2 regions of the Micromonospora ureilytica genome follow, and region 1 is predicted to be linked to the other one. Evidence: riboswitches for the same ligand, from Rfam matches in the RefSeq annotation. Region 1 holds a riboswitch; the other holds the start of a gene.
What was found. Region 1 has a riboswitch for cyclic di-AMP ahead of IW248_RS22680 (coiled-coil domain-containing protein). Riboswitches for the same ligand answer to the same signal wherever they lie in the genome.
Positions count from the first base shown of each region.

Region 2: linked by a shared signal. The riboswitch ahead of IW248_RS33765 (C40 family peptidase) and the one ahead of IW248_RS22680 (coiled-coil domain-containing protein) in region 1 are both predicted to bind cyclic di-AMP.

Region 1 is NZ_JADOTX010000001.1:4,973,305-4,981,017, forward strand. Features, by position in the region: gene IW248_RS22655 (heavy metal translocating P-type ATPase) at 1-1,902, opposite strand, end outside; gene IW248_RS22660 (DUF8832 domain-containing protein) at 1,915-2,850, opposite strand; gene IW248_RS22665 (heavy-metal-associated domain-containing protein) at 2,864-3,073, opposite strand; gene IW248_RS22670 (metal-sensitive transcriptional regulator) at 3,169-3,465, shown strand; gene IW248_RS22675 (YibE/F family protein) at 3,766-5,136, shown strand; cyclic di-AMP (ydaO/yuaA leader) riboswitch at 5,303-5,433, shown strand; gene IW248_RS22680 (coiled-coil domain-containing protein) at 5,438-6,457, shown strand; gene IW248_RS22685 (carbonic anhydrase) at 6,517-7,245, opposite strand; gene IW248_RS22690 (helix-turn-helix transcriptional regulator) at 7,472-7,713, shown strand, end outside.
Region 2 is NZ_JADOTX010000001.1:5,425,647-5,433,359, forward strand. Features, by position in the region: gene IW248_RS24810 (hypothetical protein) at 1-892, opposite strand, end outside; gene IW248_RS24815 (SigE family RNA polymerase sigma factor) at 882-1,415, opposite strand; tRNA gene IW248_RS24820 (tRNA-Gly) at 1,582-1,655, opposite strand; gene IW248_RS24825 (pyridoxamine 5'-phosphate oxidase family protein) at 1,938-2,495, opposite strand; gene dcd (dCTP deaminase) at 2,595-3,173, shown strand; gene IW248_RS33765 (C40 family peptidase) at 3,247-4,287, opposite strand; cyclic di-AMP (ydaO/yuaA leader) riboswitch at 4,301-4,436, opposite strand; gene IW248_RS24840 (N-acetylmuramoyl-L-alanine amidase) at 4,672-6,654, shown strand; gene IW248_RS24845 (C40 family peptidase) at 6,712-7,713, opposite strand, start outside.

The DNA of each region.
Region 1 (7,713 bases):
CGCCACCGACCGCCCCTCGGCCTGGAGCCGCTTGATCACGTCGACCTTCCCGGCCGGCAGCACCTCGGCGATCACCTCGTCGATGCCCACCTCGGCGGCGACCGCGCGAGCCACTGTGGTGTTGTCCCCGGTCAGCAGGACCGGGGACAGCCCCAGCCCGCGCAGCCGGGCCACCGCCGCCCGGCTGCTCGGCCGGACCACGTCGGCGACCGCGAGCACGCCGCGGGCCCGTCCGTCCCAGCCGGCGACGATCGCCGTACGGCCGGCGGCCTCCGCGTCGCGCACGGCCCACTCGACCTCCGGCGGTACGTCGATCTCGTGCTCGCGCAGCAGCCGGACCCGGCCGACCAGCACGGTCCGCCCGTCGACAGTGCCGGTGACACCCAGCCCTTCGAGGTTGCCGAAGGCGGTCACCGGGGGCAGCGCGCCCTCGTCGCTGGCAGCGGCGGCGACCGCACGGGCGATCGGGTGCTCGGAGGCGGCCTCCACCGCCCCGGCGAGCCGCAGCAGCTCGGCCCGGTCCACACCGCTGGCCGGCACCACGTCCACCAGTGTCATCCGGCCGGTCGTCACGGTGCCGGTCTTGTCGAGCACCACAGTGTCCACCCGGCGGGTCGACTCCAGCACCTCCGGGCCCTTGATCAGCACGCCGAGCTGGGCGCCCCGACCGGTGCCGACCAGCAGCGCGGTCGGTGTGGCCAGGCCGAGCGCGCACGGACAGGCGATGATCAGCACGGCCACGGCGGCGGTGAACGCGGCGGTCGGGCCGGCCCCGGTGCCGAGCCACCAGCCGAGCGTGCCGACGGCGAGGGTGATGACGATCGGCACGAAGACCCCGGAGATCCGGTCCGCCAGCCGCTGCACGGCTGCCTTGCCGCTCTGCGCCTGCTCCACCAGGTCGGCCATCCGGGCGAGCTGGGTGTCCGCGCCGACCCGGGTGGCGGTGACGATCAGCCGCCCACCCGCGTTGATCGTGGCGCCGACCACGCCGTCACCCGGGGCGACCTCGACCGGCACCGACTCGCCGGTGAGCATGCTGGCGTCGACCGCGGAGGTGCCCTCGTCCACCACCCCGTCGGTGGCGATCTTCTCCCCGGGGCGGACCACGAACCGGTCACCGACGACCAGCCGGTCCACCGGGATCAGGGTCTCCACGCCGTCGCGCAGCACCGCCACGTCCTTGGCGCCGAGGTCGAGCAGGGCACGCAGGGCGGCGCCGGCGGTGCGCTTGGACCGCGCCTCGAAGTAGCGACCGGCCAGGATGAACACGGTCACCCCGGCGGCCGCCTCCAGGTAGATGTTGCCGGCGCCGTCGGTGCGGGTGATGTCGAAGCGGAACGGGTGCGTCATCCCGGGCATGCCCGCGTCACCGAGGAAGAGCGCCCAGAGCGACCAGCCGAACGCCGCCAGGGTGCCGAGCGAGACCAGCGTGTCCATGGTGGCCGCGCCGTGCCGCAGGTTGGTCCAGGCGGCCCGGTGGAACGGCAGCCCACCCCAGACCACCACCGGGGCGGCCAGGGTCAGCGACAGCCACTGCCAGTAGTCGAACTGCCAGGCCGGAACCATGGCCAGCAGGACCACCGGCACGCTCAGGGCCACCGAGACCCAGAGCCGGGTACGCGGGCCCCGCAACGGGTCCACCGGGGGTTCCGCGCTGGGCGGGGCCGGCAGCGCCGCCGTGTAACCGGTCTTCTGGACGGTCCCGATCAGGTCGTCCGGCGTGACGCCGTCGGCGTACCGGACTGTCGCCTTCTCGGTGGCGTAGTTGACTGTGGCGCTCACCCCGTCCATCCGGTTGAGCTTCTTCTCGATCCGGGCGGCACACGCGGCGCAGGTCATCCCGCCGATCGCCAGTTCGATCCGGTTCGGCGCCTCGGGCAGCGGTCTGCTGGTGGTGGTCATCGTCTGGTCCCGTCAGTTGTGTCCGTGCCCGGGGGTGCCGTGGTCGGCCTCGCCGGTCGGTGCGGGCCCGCTCGGGGTGGGGACGTCGCCGGTCGGGGCAGCGCCGGCGACCACCGTGAACTCGGCCGTGTGCACCCGCCCGCCGTGTTGGAAATCGAGATAGAGGCGGTAGCTGCCGGACGAGGGCACCTCGGCGAGGAAGGTGACGGCCGGACCGGGCCGGGTGCGCCCGTCGCCGGGCGTCCCGTCCGGGTGCACGTGCAGGTACGCCAGATCACCCCGGCGCAGTGCCACCAGGTGCCCGTACGCGCCCAGGTAGGGCTCCAGGTCGGTGACCGGCTGCCCGTCCCGGCTGACGGTCAGGGTCAGCGATGACGTGCGGCCCGGCTGCGGCGCACCGGTCAGGGTGACCGTGTAGCCGTCGACGGTGGTGCTGGTCGCCGGGGCGGGCAACTGCCGTTCGGTCAGCTCCCCGGGGACCGTCACGTCCACGCCGAGGGTCAGCGGCTCGCCCCCGGTTGGCGTGAAGTCGGCGAACGCCCGCCACTGCCCGGGGCCGGTCAGCGGGGAGTCGACCCGCCAGGTGCCGTCCGGGGCCAGGTCGGGGTGGACGTGACGGAAGCCGGAGAGGTCCCGGCGGGCGACGATCAGGTGCATCAGCTTGTCGTGCGCCACCTCGTACCGGGTGACCGGGCGGCCGTCCGGGCCGGCGATCCGGAAGGCGAACTCGCCGGGCGGGGCGTCGACCGGTTCGAGGGTGTAGCCGCGTTCGGAGACGAGCAGCCCGCCGGGGATCCGGTCTGTCGTCCCGCCGCGCTCGTCCGCCGACGGGGCGGCGGCGGCGACCGGGGCGGGGTCGGGGTCGACGACCCGGCCGACCCCGTACGTCGCGCCGAAGACCGCCGCCAGGCCGACGGCGAACCCGGCCAGTCTCGTCACCGTACGCACGCCGGCCCTCCGATCACGCGTCGACGAGGTCGTAGCCGGCCTCGTCGACGGCGGCCCGGACGACCGCGGTGTCCAGCGGCTGGTCGCTGCTGACGGTGACCCGGCCGGCCGCGAGGTCGACCTGGACCTCACGCACGCCCGTGATGGCGCCGACCTCGGCGCTCACCGCGCTGACGCAGTGCCCACAGGTCATGCCCTGCACCTGGTACGTGGTGTTGACCATCGGATCGTCTCCTTTACGGTACCGGTACCCCGTGGGGGTATCTCATCCGACCACGACCGTACCATACCCCCTGGGGGTACGCTATCCTGGTCGGCATGACCGCACCCACCCCGATCCGCGGATACACCGCCAGCAAGGACCAGCTGCTCGCGCGGCTCCGCCGCGTCGAGGGGCAGGTCCGGGGCATCGAGAAGATGGTCGACGACGACCGCTACTGCATCGACGTGCTCACCCAGATCTCCGCCATCCAGGCCGCCCTCGACAAGGTGGCCCTCGGGCTGCTCGACGGGCACGCCCGGCACTGCATGCACGAGGGCGCCGCCGAGGGCCGGGCCGACGAGATGGCCACCGAAATGATGGCGGCGGTCGGCCGGCTCATGAAGCGCGGCTGACGGCCCCGGGACCGCCGTGCGGGCGGTTCGACCGCCCGACACCCCGCCACGACCTGCAAGCCCCGGGTCGGCTGGCTAGCATCTCCCACGATGGCCTTCCGTATGCCGCTGCACAGTCGGGCACCGGCGACACCACCATGTGGCGTCGCCTCCGGCCGACCGGGCCGAGCACTGACCGTCCGTGATCAAGCGTTGATCAGGCAGCGATGCGCCCCGCCGTCCGCCGCGTTTCCCACCGAAACGGTGAACCGCCCGGCCCGCTGACCCGTACCACGCACCGGATCGTTGGGAGTTCCCGCCTTGGCCGCCGACCACACTCACTCTGCTCCGTCCGCCCCACCACGGGTGCGACGGATCCTCGTCCTGACGGTCGTACCCCTCTTCGTCGCCACCGTGCTGGCCGCGGCGCTGCTCTGGCCGCGCGGCGGGTCACCGCAGACCGATGGTGGTGCGGACGTGCCGCGCTACCCCGGCACCGTCACCCGGGTGGTGAGCGAGCCGTGCCCGCCGGTGCCGTCGGTTCCCGAGGGCACACCGAGGGTCGGCGACGGGCGGTGCGGCACTGTCGACGTCCGGGTGGACGACGGGCCGACCGCCGGCCAGCAGGTCCAGACACCGGTGCCCGACGGACCCGGCGCACCCCGGGTCGAGGTCGGCGACGAGGTCATCCTTGTCGAACTCGCCGACCCGACCGATCCCACCACCAGCAACTGGAACATCGCCGAGCACCAACGCGGCACCCCGATGGTGTGGCTGGCGGTGGTCTTCGCGGCCGCGATCGTCGCGTTCGGTAGGTGGCGAGGTCTGGCCGCGCTCGCCGGGCTGGCCGCCAGCTTCGCCATCCTGCTCACCTTCGTGCTGCCCGGCATCGGCGCCGGCCGGTCACCACTGCTGGTGGCGGTGGTCGGCGCGGCCCTGATCATGTTCGTGGTGCTCTACCTGACCCACGGGGTCACCGCACAGACCTCGGTCGCGGTGCTCGGCACCCTGGGCAGCCTGGTGCTGACCGGCGTGCTCGCCACAATCGCCACGGCCGCGACCCACCTCACCGGCTTCGGCAGCGAGGACGCCACCACCCTGTCGATGTTCCAGGGCGACGTGGACCTGCACGGTCTGCTGCTCGCCGGAATCATCATCGGATCGCTCGGTGTGCTCGACGACGTGACGGTCACCCAGGCGGCCACCGTCACCGAGCTGGCGAACGCCAACCCCGGCCTGACCCGGTTGCAGCTGTACCGTGCGGCCACCCGGGTCGGCCGCGCGCACATCGCCTCCACAGTCAACACCATCGTGCTGGCGTACGCGGGCGCGTCGCTGCCCCTGCTGCTCCTGCTCACTGCCGACTCGCGGCCGATCGGGCAGATCCTCACCAGTGAGTTCCTCGCGCAGGAGATCGTCCGCAGCGCGGTCGCCACCCTCGGTCTGATCGCCGCCGTGCCGCTGACCACCGGGCTGGCCGCAGTGGTGACCGCCGCCGGCCGCACCGATGCGACGCCGTCCACCGACGCCCCCGCCCGGCGACCCCAGCCGGACCGCAGCGAGGCACTTGCCGCACTCAGCTCACCGCGAACGGTCGGCTCCGACGAGCCGGACCAGCCGCGGATCGCACCCCCATCCCAGGCCACCGACAGGTGGCCGGAGTCGAACAGGAGCACGGATACGGCATGGTGACACTCCTCAGCGTGACCAGATCGGGCATCCACCCTGAGAACCACGTCACTGGTCACTCAACGCTATGGCGAAATGACGCTTTTGGTCGGCATCCAGGCGTAGCTCACCCGGTCGACTCTCGGGTAACCTCGCTGCCGGTTACCGATGAAGGCGCGAAGCGGCGCCTGCGGTGCCACCGCCCAATCGCCAACCGGCGAGCCGGGGACCCAGGTACCTGGGGTGAATCCGCGTCAGCGGTAGGGGCCACTTCCGCCCCGAACCCGTCAGCTAACCCGGTCGGCGGTCGACGGAAGGGAACATTGTGACGGCACCCCTACGCCGCTGGTTGACTCCCGTGGTGGCCGTGATCGCCGCACTGACCGTGCTCGCCGGGCCGCTCCCGGCGCACGCCGCCCCGACGACTCCCACACCGTCCGGGCACGAGGAGGACGGCGAGCCCAAGCTGCTCAACGACGTCATCGAGCAGGCCAACCGCGACTACTCCGCCGCAAAGTCCAAGCTGGACAAGTCCAAGAAGCGGCAGGGCGAGTTGGCGGCGGAGGTCGACCGGGCAAAGGCCGACCTGGACGCGTTGGCCCCGCAGGTCGCGCAGATCGCCGCCCAGGCGTACCGGACCGGCCGGATCGGCGCGGTCGCGATGCTGCTGGAGAGCGATGCGCCCGACTCGTTCGTCCAGCGCGCCGGGATGCTCGACGAGATGAACATGGTCAACGAGAAGAAGCTCTCCGAGGTCAACGAGGTGAAGGCCCGCGCCGAGCAGGCCAAGCTGGCCCTCGACACCGAGGTCCGGGAGCAGCAGAAGCAGACCGCCCTGATGGCGAAGCGCAAGAGCGAGGCCGACAAGGCGCTCTCCCTCGTCGGCGGCAAGGGTTTCACCGGCGGCCTGGTGGATGCCACCTCCAAGGTCGCGAAGATCGGCCCGGGTCGCACGGCCGACGGTGACTGGAAGCCCCAGTCGTGCAGTGAGAACGACCCCACCACGTCCGGCTGCATCACGCCGCGCACGCTGCACGCGTACAAGGAGGTCAAGGCGGCCGGCTTCAACCGGTTCGTCGGCTGCTACCGCCCCGGCGGGCCGTGGGAGCACCCGAAGGGCCGCGCCTGCGACTGGTCGCTACAGAGGAGCGGCTTCGCCCCGTGGCACAACAACGACACCCGGACGTACGGCAACAACGTCGCCGCGTTCCTCATCCGTAACGCCGACCGTCTCGGCATCTACTACGTGATCTGGAATCGGCAGATCTGGTTCCCGGCCACCGGCTGGAGCTCGTACAGCGGACCGTCGAACCACACCGACCACGTCCACATGTCGCTGCTCTGACCCGCACGATCCCCGGTCGAGGGCCGTTCCGCGCGTGACGCGGAGCGGCCCTCGTCGCGTCAGACGGTGGCAGGGGCAGCCGGGTCGGTCGATTCGGTCGGGGCGTCCAGCGTCGCGAAGCCAGCCGGCACGGCGGCCACCGGGCGCACCGCTCCGGCGGCCAGCCGGTAGGACACGCCCACCACCGCGCACCGCCCCCGCGCCACCTCCTCGGCCAGCACGGGGGACTGCCCGAGCAGCGTCTCGACGGTCTGTGCGATGTGGATGTCGACGATGCCGTCGATGTCGTCCACGCCCTCGGCCTCGGCCCGGCGCAGGCTGGGCAGCACGGCGTCGACCACCGCGCGCAGATGCCCACTCGGTGCGGTACCTGTCGCCGCGGCCTCTCGGGCGGCCTGCACCGCACCGCACGAGTCGTGGCCGAGCACCACCACCAGCGGAGTGCCGAGCACGGTCACCGCGTACTCGACACTGCCGAGCACCTCGGGCCCGGCGGTGTGTCCAGCCGTGCGGACCACGAACAGGTCCCCCAGCCCTCGGTCGAAGATGATCTCGGCGGCCAGCCGGGAGTCGGAGCAGCCGACGACCACCGCGAACGGGTGTTGCCCGTCGGCCACGGCGGCGCGGCGCCCGGCATCCTGGTTGGGGTGGCGGGGGGCGCCACCGACGAAGCGCCGGTTGCCGGCGACCAGCTCGGCGTACGCGAGGGTCGGCTCGCTGAGCACGGACGCCCGGTCGGTGATCCGCTGCGAACCCGGCTGACCGCCGACGCTCCCGGTATGACTCATCCCGCACCTCGTCTCGACGCGTCTGACCTGGTCAAGCCGGCTCGCCGCCGGCCGGGTGGCGGGCGCTGGCTCGTGCTCCACCGTCACACGCACCGTAAGATGCGTCAAGGTATGCGTGATTTAGATTTCATACGTTGACCCCCGGTCGCCCCCTGGGCAACCGTGACGGGGCAGGGCGGACCAGACTCTCCCGAGGGCAGGCGGACATCCCGAAAGGCGGTCAACGATGGCGAGCACGGTGACGGGCGACACCGACGGCGGGCGGAACTGGACGTTCCTCACCAATCACGGGCACGTCCTGCTGGCAATCGCCCGCGACCCGACCGCCCGACTGCGTGACGTCGCGGCCGAGGTCGGCGTGACCGAACGGGCCGCGCAGGCGATCGTGGCCGACCTGGAGGCGGGCGGTTACCTGCACCGCACCCGGGTCGGGCGACGCAACGAGTACACCCTCAACCCGGCCGGCCG
Region 2 (7,713 bases), 450 kb from region 1:
ACGAGCGCAGCGCACCCTCGATCGCTGCCCGTCGGTCCTCCGGCAGCACCGTCCCGTGCGCGAAGTCGCCGTCTAGCATGCGGCTTCCCTGCTGACTCTTCGGCACGTCGTAGACGCAGAGGCGGACCTGCTGCCTGGCGGGGAACGGCTCCGGCAGGGCGCCGGGACGGGCGTCAGGGTCGCTCGTCCTCGCCAGCGCTGTCATGTCGCACCCCGCCGTGGGCGACTCGGCGAGCCGATGGGTTGCCACGGTGGTCAGCGGCAGGGCATGAAGGGCTTCACTGACCGCGTCGGGGAGATGGTTGTGGCAGGTAGCGAGTGGTATGCCGGGCCGTGTCCACCGGCCCTCCGCGTCAACGAGCGCGAGCCAGGGTGCCATCTGCAGGTTCGCCCTGCAGAGGGGGTTGGGATTCTGTGGCGCATCAGGCAGGCGGAGCACGGCGGCGAGGGCGGCGAGGGCGGCGGCGTCGTAGCTGCGCTGTTCCGTCACCAGCACGTCCTCGCCCACGTTAGCGCGTTGGACCAGCCGGCAGATGACGGCCTCGGCGGGGATGAAGCCATCGCCGAGGCGGGGCAGGGCGGCTGCCTCCTCGGTCCGGACATTGAAGCCGCGCTTGACCATCTCCGGTGCAGCCTCGACGCACGAAGTCCACTGCCCCTGTCCGCCGGAATCGCCCGCCATCGAGGGGGCACGGTTGCCATCGGTGAGGATCTGCGCCCCTCCGACGCCCAGCCCAACGGCCACGGCAACGGCGAGCGCGGCGCTCCCGATCAGGCGCTGCCGGTGCCGGCGGACGCGCCTCGCCACCTCGACAACCCGATCCGGTGGTGGCGTCAGTGGGGGAACGGCGCTTGTCAACAGGAGCCTGATGTCCTCATCTTCACGCGTCACTTCGCGACCTCCAAGCGGCAAACAGCTCAAGATTCGGATCGGTACGCAGAATCCGTAGGGCACGGAAGGCCTGCACCTTGACCGTGTTGTGCGAGCAGCCGAGCACTTCCGCTGTCCGCTGCACCGTCAGGTCCTCGACGTAGCGGAGCACCACGATCGCCCGCTGCTGCCGGCTGAGCCGGGCCAACGCGCGGCGTACCGCGTCCCGGTCAACGGACTCCCCTGCCACGTCGCCACGTGAGGGCCCGTCCGGTGGCTGGCTTGGAATCTCGCTGCGCCAGCGCCGCCGCCACCAGGAGACGTAGGTGGTGAACAACGCTCGGCGCAGGTACGCCTCGGGATGCCCGGCGCTCCTGATCGTGGCCCAGCGCCGCCAGACGTCTGCCAGGACCGTCTGCAACAGGTCCTCGGCGCGCCCGGCGTCACCGGTGAGCAGCCAGGCCGAACGCAGCAGTGCATCGGAGCGCGCCGCGACGAACTCGGCGAAGCCTTCCGGTGGCGCCAGTTCCCGAGGTCGTTGCATCGTGTGTGTACCTCCCACCACTTGAACGCTCTGGGAGGCCAGCGAGGTTAACGCTGGAACGGCCGGGGTTCGGGGCCCTCAGGGTCTTGTCGGCCGCGAGCGCTGCTGGCCGCAACAGCATCGAAGGCCCTGGCTGGGACTCTCGTCCTGGCCAGGGCCTTCGCGGTGGAGCGGGTGACGGGAATCGAACCCGCACTGTCAGCTTGGGAAGCTGATGTTCTGCCATTGAACTACACCCGCAAGCGGCACCACTGTACCCGAGTGGTCGAGCCCGTGCACCCAGGTACCCCCGCCCGCCGTTGCTGTTCGCGTACCGCACCGCCCGGGTCGGTCCGGTTGATCCACTCGGCTTTCTGGAAGTCGGGGCATCCGAAGCGCCGGGACACCGCGGTTTCACCGAAACCGAGTTGATCATGCAGCGTCGGGGCGGACGGGTGCAGGGCGCGGTGCAGGGCGGGGCGTACGGCCGGGCGCCGGCTCCGTGACGACGGAGCCAGCGCGCCGATGATCTTCAGATCATGGTCAGGCGGCCGTGCACTGGACGTCGCGGCTGAGGCGGGTCGGGCGCGCCTGCGGGACGGCAAGTGGGGCGGCGGCAGCCGACGGGGCGTGCGGGTCGAGCCAGACCCGAACGGCCGGCCGACCCGGCGCGAGGCCCGGAATGCCCGCGATGTGCTGCTCGCGGCGGGTGAGCATCGCCACGTCGACGGTGAACTCGAAGAGCCGCCAGTCGACCTGCGGCTCGGCCCGGGCGCTCTGCGCCAGCTGCGCCAGCCGGACCGGATCGGTCACCGGACGGGCGCGGCCCGCCACGTACGCCTCGTCGTCGCTCTCCTCCGGCGGGAACGAGTGCAGCGCGTAACGGCCGTCTCGTTCGAGGTCGCGGCGCTTGGGCGAGTCGATGATGAAGCAGAACAGCCCTTCGGCGGTGATGACCGGGGAGACCGGATGGACGCGGGGCCCGCCGTCGGCGCGGACCGTGGCCAGATAGCCGAAGCCCGGCCCGTACTGCTGGAGGAGAACGCGGATCCCGTCGGCGAGTCGGGGCTCGTCGGCGGCGAATTCGGACCAGGAAGCCATGCGGGCATTCTATCGAACAAATGTACGAGCGGCGACCTCGACGCGCTGGTCACCGGCACCGAATCCGGCCACTTTTGGCAACGCGGCTATGGTGGTCCGATGCTGCTCTCCGACCGCGACCTGGTCTCCGAGATCAAGGCCGGCACGCTGGGCCTGGAGCCGTTCGAGCCCACCCTGGTCCAACCGTCCAGCATCGACGTCCGACTCGACCGGCTGTTCCGGGTCTTCAACAACCACCTCTACACCCACATCGACCCCGCCATGCAGCAGGACGACCTGACATCGGTGGTCGAGGTCCCCGACGGCGAGCCGTTCGTGCTGCACCCGGGGGAGTTCGTGCTCGCCTCGACGCTGGAGGTCATCTCGCTGGGTGACCAACTCGCCGGCCGACTGGAGGGCAAGAGCTCCCTGGGCCGGCTCGGGCTGCTCACGCACTCCACCGCCGGTTTCATCGACCCGGGCTTCTCCGGTCACGTGACCCTGGAACTCTCGAACGTGGCGAACCTGCCGATCACCCTGTGGCCGGGCATGAAGATCGGGCAGCTCTGCATCTTCCGGCTCTCCTCGCCGGCCGAGCACCCGTACGGCTCGGCGGTCTACGGCTCGCGCTACCAGGGCCAGCGGGGGCCGACGCCCAGCCGCGCCTGGCAGCACTGGCGCACCTGGCCAACCCGCTGAGGTTCACCCGCTAGAACCACGACGACAAGGGCCCGCCGCGACGGATCGCGGCGGGCCCTTCGATCACCCGGGGTCAGCCCGGGCGGCCGTAGCTGTGGATCGGGCCGTCGTCGACCTTCTTCATCTTGACCGGTTGACCGGCCTGCGAGGCGTGCACCACCCAGCCGCCGCCGACGTACATGCCGACGTGGTGGATGTCGCTGTAGTAGAAGACCAGGTCGCCGGGGCGCAGGTCGCCCTTGCTGACGTCCTTCGTGACGCGGCTCTGCGCGGCGGCGTTGTGCGGCAGCGACACACCGGCCTTCGCCCAGGCGGCCAGCATCAGCCCGGAGCAGTCGTACGAGTTCGGACCCTCGGCACCCCAGACGTAGGGCTTGCCGATCTGCGCGCAGGCGAACTTGACAGCGGTGCCCGCGGCGCCGCCGGGGTAGCTGCCCGGGCAGGGCGCTGGGCGCAGCGGGCCGCCGCCGCCGCTGCCGTACACCTTGAGGCGCAGCTTCTGCAGGCGGTCGATCTCGTCGTTGATCTGCTTCTTCTTCGCCGCCAGCTGAGCTTCGGTGCGGGCCAGCTGGGCCACCATCTCGTCCAGCGGCGCCTTCTGCGCGGCCAGCTGGTCGCGCAGGTCGGCCACCTGGCGTACGTCCTTCTGCTGGTTGTGCGCGAAGCGGTCGAGCATTTCGAGCTGACCGACCACCTCGCTCGGCGACCGGCTCCCCAGCATCGCGTTGACTGTCGAGACGTTCTCACCCATGTAGGCGCGTACGGCCAGGGCGCTGACCTTGTCCATCGCGGCGTCGACCTGACGCTCCAGCGGGGTGATCCGGGCGGCCAGCGCGTCGGCCTGCTTGCGCTTCGCGGCGAGGTCGGTGCGAGTGGCGTTGTGCCGTTCGATGATCGGTTCGAGCTTGTTCCAGTCGGCGTCGATCTGGCGCTCGATCTCGGCGACGGACGGGTCTGCGTGGGCCGCCGTGGCAGTGCCGGTCAGGACGACGGCGATGCCGGCCAGCGCGGCGAGTGCGGTGGTGAAGCGGGACCAGCGTGGGCGCGGCACGATCGACGGCGGGCCGGCTGATGCCGACCGCTCGGACGACGGCCGCGGGGCATGGAGTGCCACCGGGGTTCCGTACTCCTTCTTCCTGACCGCCTACCGGGTTAGCTGACGGGTTCGGGCGGGAAGTCGGCGCCCTACCGCAGTGGCTGCGGATTCACCCCGAGGGACCTGGGTCCCCGGTTCGCTCGGAAACGACTCGGCGGTGTCGGTCCGTTACCGCCCGGGCTGGGCGGAGCTGCTGTCGGGCCGACGAATGACCAGAGTAGAGACGCTTGTTACCGATCCGCAACCCATGCGGCCGTGACACTCCGTACGGATTGGACGAGGTCACCGACCGTGTGTGAAGAATTCTTTCCGCATGCTTCGATAGATGGAAAGGTATTGACCTGACCTCCCGGGCGGCGCGATGGTGACCTGACCTCACTCCGCGAGAATCTAGGGGGTTCGATGCACCATCCAACCCTGTCGACCGGCTGGCGGGCACTGCTCGCCGCCACCGTGGTCGCCGCCGCGACCACGGTGCCGCTCTCCGTCGGCCCGGCCGCCGCCGCGCCCACCACCGACCGCCAACACCAGTACGCCGCCGCGGCCACCGAGTACGGCGTGCCGACCGTCGTGCTGCTCGGCGTCTCCTACCTGGAGTCGCGCTGGGACACCAACGCCGGCACACCGAGCACCAGTGGCGGGTACGGCCCGATGCACCTGACCGACGCCCGGCACGTGGCTGCCCTACCGGGGCGCGGTCACCACGACGCCGGCGCCGAGGACCCACGCGGCGACGACTCCCGTCCCGCCCGGGTGCCCGCGCCCCGGCCCGTCGAGGCCCCCGCGCCGTCCACCGCCGCGTTGCAGACCGTGGACGCCGCCGCCACGCTGACCGGTGCCACCCCCGAGGCACTGCGCACCGACGCGGGCCTCAACATCCGGGGTGGGGCCGCGCTGCTGAGCGCGTACCAACGGGATCTGAACGCGCCGGTCGGCGCGGACACCGACCCGGCGGCCTGGTACGGCGCGGTGGCCCGCTACTCCGGCGCGGACAGCGCCGACGCCGCCGCGGCCTTCGCCGACGAGGTCTTCACCACCATCGGCGCGGGCCAGACCCGGGTGACCGACGACGGCCAGCGGATCACCCTGCCGGCCCGTACGGTGCGGCCCGAGCGTTCCTGGTTGGACCGGCTGGGTCTGCGCCGGCTGGCCCGCCCGGACGGGGTGGAGTGCCCCCGCACCATCTCCTGTGAATGGATCCCGGCGCCCTACGAGGCGTTCGGCGACGGGGACTACGGCAACCACGACCTCTCCGACCGGCCCGCGCGGCAGAAGATCGAGTACATCGTCATCCACGACACCGAGGCGAGTTGGGCGACGACACTGCAACTCGTCCAGGATCCGACCTACGTGAGCTGGCACTACTCGCTGCGCTCGGTCGACGGGCACATCGCCCAGCACGTGCGGACCACTGACGTCGGCTGGCACGCCGGCAACTGGTACGTCAACGCCAAGTCGATCGGTCTGGAACACGAGGGCTTCGCGGCGCAGGGCACCTGGTACACCGAGGCGATGTACCGGACCTCGGCGAAGCTGGTCCGGCACCTGGCGCTGCGGCTGGGCATCCCACTGGACCGCCAACACATCATCGGCCACGACAACGTGCCCGGCACCATCCCCTCGACAGTGCGGGGAATGCACTGGGATCCGGGGCCGTACTGGGACTGGACGCACTACTTCGACCTGCTGCACGCACCTCGACTGGACACCGGCACCCCGGCCACCGGGCTGGTCCGGATCTACCCGGACTACGCCACCAACCGGCCGGCGTTCACCGACTGCGTCACCGCAGGCGTCCCGTGCGCGCCGCGCGGCTCCTCGGCGGTCGTGCTGCGCAGCGCACCGTCCGCGGACGCGCCACTGGTCAACGACATCGCGCTCCGCCCGGACGGCACCCCGAACACGATGGCCGTGTCGGACCACGGTGCCCGGGCCTCCGCCGGGCAGACGTACGCGCTGGCCGGACGGCAGGGCGACTGGACGGCGATCTGGTACCTCGGGCAGCGGGCCTGGTTCCACAACCCGGCGTCCGCGCCGACCGCCAGCTGGACCGTCGGTGTCGTGGCCACCCCGAAGCCCGGCCGGACCACCATTCCGGTGTACGGACGGGCCTACCCGGAGCAGTCGGCGTACCCGGACGGGGTGCCCTACCAGGCGATCTCGCCGCTGCAGTACACCCTGACCGCCGGGCAGCGGTACGCCGTCGGCGCGGTGCTGGCTGGCGAGTACTACCGGGCCAGCACCGTCGACGGCTCCTCGCCCGGCGACTGGACGGTGATTCGCGGCAAGAACCGCTACGCGCAGATCCAGTTCGGCCACCGGATCATGTACGTCGACCTCGCCGACGTGCAGCTGCTGCCATCCCCGGTGGGAGCGCCCCGCTGAGAAACCACGACGGCCCCCGGTCGGTGACCGGGGGCCGTCGTGTTGGCGCTGGGTGGATCAGCCGGGTCTACGGAACCCGGCGACGGGCATGGTGTTGATGCTGGACACCTGCACCGGTTTGCCGGCACGTGGCGCGTGCACCATTGTGTTGTTGCCCAGATAGAGCCCGACATGACTCAGGCCGGAGAAGAAGAAGACCAGGTCACCGGGCCGGGCGTCGGCTCGCGAAACGGCCTTGCCCTCGTTCCACTGGTCACCGGTGTGGTGGGTTAGGTAGATCCCGGCCGCCTTGTAGGCGTACTGGGTCAGTCCCGAGCAGTCGAACGAGTTCGGCCCGGTGGCACCCCAGACGTACGGCTTGCCGACCTTGCCGCAGGCGGTCTTGATCGCGGTGCGGGCGGCCGCGCTGAACACTCCGTTGATCGTCGGGCAGGCCGCGGTCTTGACGGTGGTCTTCGGCATCGACGCCTCGAGTTGCTTGATCTCGGCGTCGATCTGCTTCTTCTTGGCCGCCAGCTCGTTCTGCTGCTTGGTCTGGGTGACGATCAGCGCGTCCAGCTTTTGCTTCTCACCGTCGTACTTGGCCCGTACGGCCAGCACGCCCTCGACCTCCTTGCGCTCCCGCGCGGCGAGCCGGTCGAGGATGGTGAGCTGCTCGGTGAGCGTGTCCGGCTTGGCGCTGACCAGCAGCGCGCCGATGTCTTGCGACGGGCCCGAGATGTAGTAGCGGGAGGCGAGATCGCCGACCCGGTTGAGCGCCAGCTCGCTCTGCAGCGCCAGCGGCTCGATCTTCTTCTGCAGGTTCGCCGACTTCTGCCGGTTGACCTTCAGCTGCGCCCGGACCTTGTTGTACTGCTCGATGGTGGGCTCCAACTGCTCCCACTTCTTGTCGATCTGCGCCTCGATCTCGTCGACCGTGGGCGCGGCATGTGCCGGCGCGGTCAGCAGACCGGCGCCGACCGCTGCGGCAGCGACCAGGACGAGCACCCGGTGCGCGACGCGGCGCAGGCCACCAGAGCGAGCAGACGCAGTCAGGTCGTGACGATGAGGGGGCATGGT